3 regions of the Hoylesella shahii genome follow, and region 1 is predicted to be linked to each of the others. Evidence: riboswitches for the same ligand, from Rfam matches in the RefSeq annotation. Region 1 holds a riboswitch; each other region holds the start of a gene.
What was found. A riboswitch is a leader RNA that binds a small molecule or an ion and turns the genes downstream of it on or off. The one in region 1 is predicted to bind cobalamin.
Positions count from the first base shown of each region.

Region 1 (2,269 bases):
GTGCACCATCGGGCGATTTCGAACGCAACGTTTTACCTGGTCCACGCTGTCTGTCGGCAGTAGAATTAAGTTCCCACAGTTTGCGTCCAGTGGTACCTACACCCTCGTAAACCACGAAATGGGCGCGTACACCATAAACCGTTGAACTAGAATATTGCACATCAAACTTACTGAAATCTACCTGCACCACGCGTCCTTGGTGTAAAGGCTTGAAGCTAACGATGCGGTTTTGGTTTCCGCCTTCGTAGTTATCGTTATACGTATTGCTTTTTGATTTAAGCGTAAGTTCGCCATTAACGCGCTTTATCTGTGTGCCTTCGGTGGCGTAAACGATGTTTTCCACCAGTCGGTCGCCCGTTAGCAGCGTGGCATTAAGGGCATGTTGGGCATCAGAAAGGGCCACCTGGGTGAGCGAAACACTAACCGTGTTGCCGTTTTCGGCCTCTTCGCTCACGTCGCAAGCAATGAAATAAAAGTTGTTGCCCATGCGAAGTGCAGGTTTATTGGTCACGTTGAGCACCGTTTGTTGGCTGCTAACCTTGGCTTTGGCAATGCAATGGGCGGTGGAAAGGTCGTTTTCTGAAGCGCTTTGATAGAGTCTTAAACCCGTGATGGGTCCGCTATTGTTCACCGTTAATGCGTGAAGTGCAAGCGCAGGCTCGGTCTCGGTGGTGCGAATGCTAAACGCAAGCAGCGGTTGAAGCGAGTCGCCAGCCGCTAGCGTGTGGTCTTGCATAGACGAAGTAACCACTTCGCCGAACCGCATTGCTTGTGGAACGAAGAGACTAACCACGGCTTGAAAACCATTAGAGCGTAAAGCCGTGGTGCTACCAAACACCACGGTGAGTGCGCCTTCGGCGTTGGTGGCTTTCAAAAGGGGCGTTGTGCCCTTACGAACAGTAGCCAAAAGGCGGTCGGCGCGCACCTCTGTGCCATCGTAAACCTCGATAAACTGTTTGTATTGGCTACCTTCGAAGATGTCTACCTTACTAAAATCTATTTGCACTTTCTTACCCGTAATGGTGGGAACAAACGTAATACTACTGGTTTTACCCTCCTTAAATTCGGGCGAAGTTTGGCCATTGGGCCCACCATCGTCGTAAAAGTTGATGGGTGTTTCGCCCACTTCCACGCGCTTAGGCGTAAGTTCCATGAGCACATCTTCATTATTTGCTAAGGCCATTAGTGGCGAAATAGCGAATAAGATGAGTGCACACAGAAGCACATTGAGTTGATGTTGCTTCATGTTTTTATTGTGTTGATGATTTTGATTGATGCTTTAGTGTAGGGTGCTTTGCCCAAACACCAATGCCTTAAAAGGCACTTTGAGGGCTGTGCACAACGTGTAGGGGAAATAAAAAGAAACCTTGCACGCTGCTAGGAGCGTGCGTTGGGCGTAAGGTCTAACCCTGGAGACCGTGTAAACGCAAGCAAAGGCAGGTATTCTGACTTATTGCCGGGCGGTAAACGTCTTCCCAAACGCATGTTCAGTGACAGGTGTTTACGCCTCCAAGGGCAATTCACAGCAGCCGGACTGTACGGGATTTTCGCCCGTTTCCCTATTAAACGCCGTGCATGGCGTACCAATTGCTGCTGCAAAGTTACGAAAAATATACGGGTTAAACATGGCCTTGAATATTAGTTGCCTATTTTTTTCGCCCCACGGTTAGTGGCATAACAAAAACTCAATCAATTGTTTTGCTATCTGATTTAATTTTCGGATATTTGCAAATTAATAACAGAAGCAGGAACATTATCGAGTGGTTTGGGGCAAAACAGTGAAGCAGCGCGCATCGTTGCTATGTGGCAGCGCGCAAAAAACATTCGTTAGCCCTGCTATTGGCTAAGCATGGCCTTGCCTTATTTGCCCTTTACACCCCCTAATGTTGCTTGCGGGGTAGGCTTGGCGAAAGGCAAACATGTGGCTTAAGCCCTAGCAAAGAAGGCTCGATAGCGGCTTTAACAAACAACAATCATTCATCAACCATTGTATGCGCAAAGTAATTGGAGTAGGCGAAACAGTTTTAGACATCGTTTTTAAGCACGAACAGCCCATGGGAGCATTGCCCGGAGGGTCGGTTTTCAACACCATTGTGTCGCTAGGACGCGTTGGAGCCGACGCCACTTTTATCTCTGCTGTAGGCAACGACCGCGTTGGAGCTAACGTTATCAGCTTTCTGAAAGACAATGGCGTGCATGCCGACTACGTAACGAAGTATGCCGAGGGGCAAACGCCTATTTCGTTGGCTTTCTTAAACGAACAAAACGA
Region 1 covers NZ_CALKQY010000064.1:18,925-21,193, reverse strand. Annotated here, with positions in the region: gene QME03_RS09535 (right-handed parallel beta-helix repeat-containing protein) at 1-1,246, opposite strand, end outside; cobalamin riboswitch at 1,419-1,603, opposite strand; gene QME03_RS09530 (PfkB family carbohydrate kinase) at 1,992-2,269, shown strand, end outside.

Region 2 (2,269 bases), on a different contig from region 1:
TCATGTTCAAAAAGAATATTTTGACCATAAAAAGCGTGTTTTAAACCACTTTTTAAGCTTTTCCGATGCTATTTGCTGCAAATTATCTTGCGTTTAGCAGCAAAACACCTTGCGTTTTGCTGCTAAATACCTTGCGTTTTGCTGCAAATAGCACTGCGTTTTGCTGCAGATTGCACTGCGTTTTGCAGCAGATTGCACTGCGTTTTGCAGCAAAACGCTATTCAACTTGAAGCAATCTGTCTCATATTTTGTGATGTTGCGAATACAAATATAGCGCAATTTTCTTCTAAAAAAAGTGCTAAAACCATAGTGTTTTATCAAAACCACCGTGCTTTACCTCCAAAAACAGCTGCACATTTTTTTCTTATTTGTGCAGTTATTGGGGTTTTTAAGCCTGTTTTTCTTCTAGAACGCGTTGTTATTTAAAGCCACATTGTAAAATATTATTACCATCTTTAACATATTGTTTATTGCAGTTAAAGGGAGGGATGAATAATTAAGACTCCCCAATACCTTTCTTTTGCAATGATTAAAAAATAAAACTATATCGGCATTATTAAAACAAATGCAGAGCCAATTCTATAACCAAAGTAATGAGTTATCAAGTTGATCAGCATTTATCCCTACGTTGTTTTTTTAGTACCTTACACTATCAACAATAAGTACCCTATTTGCCACTAGTTTCCACTTTAATCCTCGACAATCAAAACTAATTACATACTCCCAACCTACGGTTCGAACTTAAATAAAGATAATTATAACAGCCAAACTATCCATTTTCCATATATTATCATTAACTTTGCAAAGTAAGGCAATAGGTTCGCTTATAGGCGATTAATAGGGAATCGGGTGAAAATCCCGAACAGTCCCGCTGCTGTGAGTAACCTTTTTACAGGCACAAAAAATAAGCCACTGAACCCAATAAGGAACATTCGGGAAGGCGTTTGTGGCTGGGCTACAAAGTCAGAAGACCTGCCATTGCCTATTATCTTTATTTTAACCTCGAGGAAAGGTTATAAGATAAGCCGTAAAATATGCAGAGAGTACATATCTTTGGGCTTTGTGTAGCACTCGTTGTGGCTACATCTAGCCACGCACAAAATAAAAAACAGCAGTTGGAACTAGACTCGGTGCAGCATGTGCGCGAGGTTATTGTTGTGTCTAAAAACACCTATCGAGAAGTAATCCCTTCGCAAAAACTAGACGGAAAAGTGCTCGAAAAACTTAATGCGCATAGTGTGGCCGACGCATTGCGATATTTTTCGGGATTACAAATTAAGGATTATGGGGGCGTTGGCGGACTAAAAACGGTTAATATCCGTAGTATGGGCACCAACCATCTTGGTGTTTTTTATGATGGAATTGAACTTGGTAATGCCCAAAACGGACAAATAGACCTGGGCCAACTGTCATTAGACAATGTAGAAGAGATTACTTTATATAATGGTCAGAAAAGTGCCATCTTCCAACCTGCAAGCGAATTTGGAAATGCTGGCTCTGTTTATATTCGCACACGCACACCACGGTTCAGTGTTAATAAGTCTTTTAACCTAAAAGTTAAGGCTGGAAATGCCTCTAGCGATACTTATCGTTTATCGGGGTTGTGGGAAAACAAACTCACTCAATCTGTTAATGCCTCACTAAGTTTGGGCTATCTCAGTTCAAGCGGTAAGTATAAGTTTCGTTATCTGCGCCATAATCAAGACCGCTCCGTGGCCTACGACACCACTGCTGTACGCCAAAATGGCGACATCTGGGCATTAAGAGCTGAAGCAAACCTCCATGGTGTAATAGATCATGGCATGTGGAACTGGAAGGTTTACACCTATAACTCGCAGCGCGGAATACCAGGCGCAATTGTTAATAACGTGTGGCGACGAGGAGAAAGACAATCAGACCATAACCACTTTTCGCAATTGCGCTTTCAAAAAAGTTTCTCGGATGCCTTTTCTACGCAATGGTTGACTAAATATGCTTACTATCGCACCCATTATGTAAACAACGACCCAACCCAACTACCCGTTGATAACACTTATAAACAGCAAGAGTTTTATCTTTCTACGGCCAACGTATTGGGATTAATGCCAAACTGGTCGATTAGTTTGAGCTACGATTTCAAGTGGAACAAACTCGATTCAGATGCTCGCTTATTTGTTTTTCCTCACCGCTTCAGCAATTTCTTATCGTGTGCCACAGCTTTCGACTATCAACGCCTTAAGTTGCAAGCTTCTGTTTTGGCCACTTTTGTTAAAGACCACACAAAAACATT
Region 2 covers NZ_CALKQY010000003.1:18,844-21,112, reverse strand. Annotated here, with positions in the region: gene QME03_RS00515 (hypothetical protein) at 139-426, shown strand; cobalamin riboswitch at 799-994, shown strand; gene QME03_RS00510 (TonB-dependent receptor plug domain-containing protein) at 1,035-2,269, shown strand, end outside.
Region 2: another riboswitch for cobalamin. It lies ahead of QME03_RS00510 (TonB-dependent receptor plug domain-containing protein); the one in region 1 lies ahead of QME03_RS09535 (right-handed parallel beta-helix repeat-containing protein).

Region 3 (2,269 bases), on a different contig from region 1:
GAACACCTAGTTGGTCTACAGCCACAGCAGTGTCGTTAACCAGCTTCATCCATCTAACCACACCGCCAGCAGCACCTTTAAATCCGCGTATGCGACCACCAGCTGCTCTCACTTTACCAAAGTAAAGTCCCATGCCACCGCCGAACTTGCTTACTTGTGCAAAGTTGTCGATGCTGCGGTATATGCCTTCAAGACTATCGGGCACTGTGTCTATGAAGCAGCTTGAGAGCTGATGGAAAGGCTTACGCGCATTGGCAAGGGTGGGCGTAGCCATGGTCACTTCCAGTCGGCTCAGCATATCGTAGAACTTTTTCACCCAATGCAGACGGTTTTCGCCCTCGTTCATCGCCAGGTGTAAGGCAATGCCGAGGAACATTTCCTGAACACTCTCAACAGGTTTATGAGTAAACGACCTGATAACATAACGCTTGATAAGGAGGTCGAGCCCCGAATAGTTGAGCAGTTTGTTGCGTTCTTCGTCGATAAACGAAGCAGCTTCTTGTAGTTCGCTGTCGCTATAAGCCTCGGCAATATATGTTCCGTAAAGGTTTTGACTGGCTAGATGGCGCACCTTTTGCGCAAAATTTTGCAGGTCTTCCACCTGTTCGAAAGCCTGCAAGTCGCGTTGTAGGCGATAGCAAAGCAGGCGTGCAGCAATAAATTCCCAGTCGGGAGTCTCGGCCGATGTAAGTTCCACGGCAGCTTTTATTAGTGCCGAGAGTTTGTCGCGACCATTCATGTCGGCCTTAACAAAGCCCATAAACTTCTCTGTAAGTGCCGAAATGGGGTATAGTTCGGGCGAGAAATCCGACGCGATGCCTTTCAAAGCAGGCGCAATTTCGGGTTGTTGTAGGGTGTTTGCAATCTTGTTGAGCGCTTTACGTTGTTCGGTTCTCTGCCAACGAAACAAGATGTAGCTTTTAGCCTCGGCGTAAAAGCCTCTTTGCATCAGGCTTTTTTCCACCTCGTCTTGAATACATTCAACGTTTTGTTTGGCGGGATTGGTGATAATAATTTGCTCAACAGCGATGGCCACATCGTTAATTTCGTCGTCAACGATGGCTCGCCCAGTGCTTATAAAACTTTTTTTGATGGCCGTGGCAATCTTTTCCCTATCGAAAGGGGCCGTTGAGCCATTTCTCTTGGTTATGTCCATGAGGTGATTTAGACTTGCTTTTGATTTAAAAAAACTTTTCGTGGCGTTCCCTAATCCCACGAGTGAAACGGCACTTTTAAGAATGGGCAGGTCTTCTGACTTTGTTCTAATTCTCTTCGCCTTCCCGATTCGGTGCGCATACCTGGCGCTGTTGTTCCGAAACAGTGGCACACGTTGTGGCGCGTATTTAAAAAAAACTGCATTGTGCAGCACGTTTAGTTGCTTGTTAGCGCCCGTCTTTGGAAGAAAACCATAAAAAACTTACAGCTGCGGGACAGTCGAGGAATTGCACCCCGTTCCCTTTTAATTGCCTAGCGCGTGGCTATGGCAAACCAATTCTGCTACAAAGGTAAGCATTTTGCTGCAAAGGGCGAAACATTTATGTGCCGTTATGAGGGTGATAAATGAGTTTTGGTTGGGGTTAAGGCTTTTCGGAAATTAATGTTTACCTTTGTATCAAACAAACATAATAAAGTATTTTGATTAATGATGGAAATAGGAAGTAAAGCCCCCGAGGTGTTGGGGCACGACGAAAATGGTAATGAAGTGCGCCTAAGTCAATTTAAAGGCAAAAAACTAGTGTTGTATTTCTACCCCAAGGACCTCACTTCGGGCTGCACAACACAAGCTTGCAACCTCAGAGATAACTACGAAGAGCTGAAGAAACAAGGCTACGAAGTGGTGGGTGTGAGCATAAACGACGAGAAATCGCATAAAAAGTTTATCGAGAAAAACAATTTGCCTTTCCCCCTTATTGCCGATGTAGACCAGACCTTGGTGCAACAATTTGGTGTTTGGGGCGAGAAAAGCATGTACGGACGCAAGTATTTTGGCACCTTCCGCACCACGTTTATTATCAACGAAGAGGGTGTTATTACGCGCATTATGCAGCCCAAAGAAATTAAAGTGAAGGAACACGCACAGCAGATATTGGGTGAGTGAGACCTGTAAATGCGCACATGCTTTCACCAACTTATGCTCCACCTTATCATAGGCATAATGGGTACGATGCTAACTTGTTTCCATTGGGTGTCTTCGTGGAAGAGAGCGTAGGGGTTGTGCCTGTTAAACACGTTGAACACAGATAGGGATAGTTCTCGTGTGTGCTTTCTC
Region 3 covers NZ_CALKQY010000041.1:20,025-22,293, forward strand. Annotated here, with positions in the region: gene QME03_RS05990 (ribonucleoside-diphosphate reductase subunit alpha) at 1-1,156, opposite strand, end outside; cobalamin riboswitch at 1,225-1,508, opposite strand; gene bcp (thioredoxin-dependent thiol peroxidase) at 1,646-2,098, shown strand; gene QME03_RS06000 (TonB-dependent receptor) at 2,122-2,269, opposite strand, start outside.
Region 3: another riboswitch for cobalamin. It lies ahead of QME03_RS05990 (ribonucleoside-diphosphate reductase subunit alpha); the one in region 1 lies ahead of QME03_RS09535 (right-handed parallel beta-helix repeat-containing protein).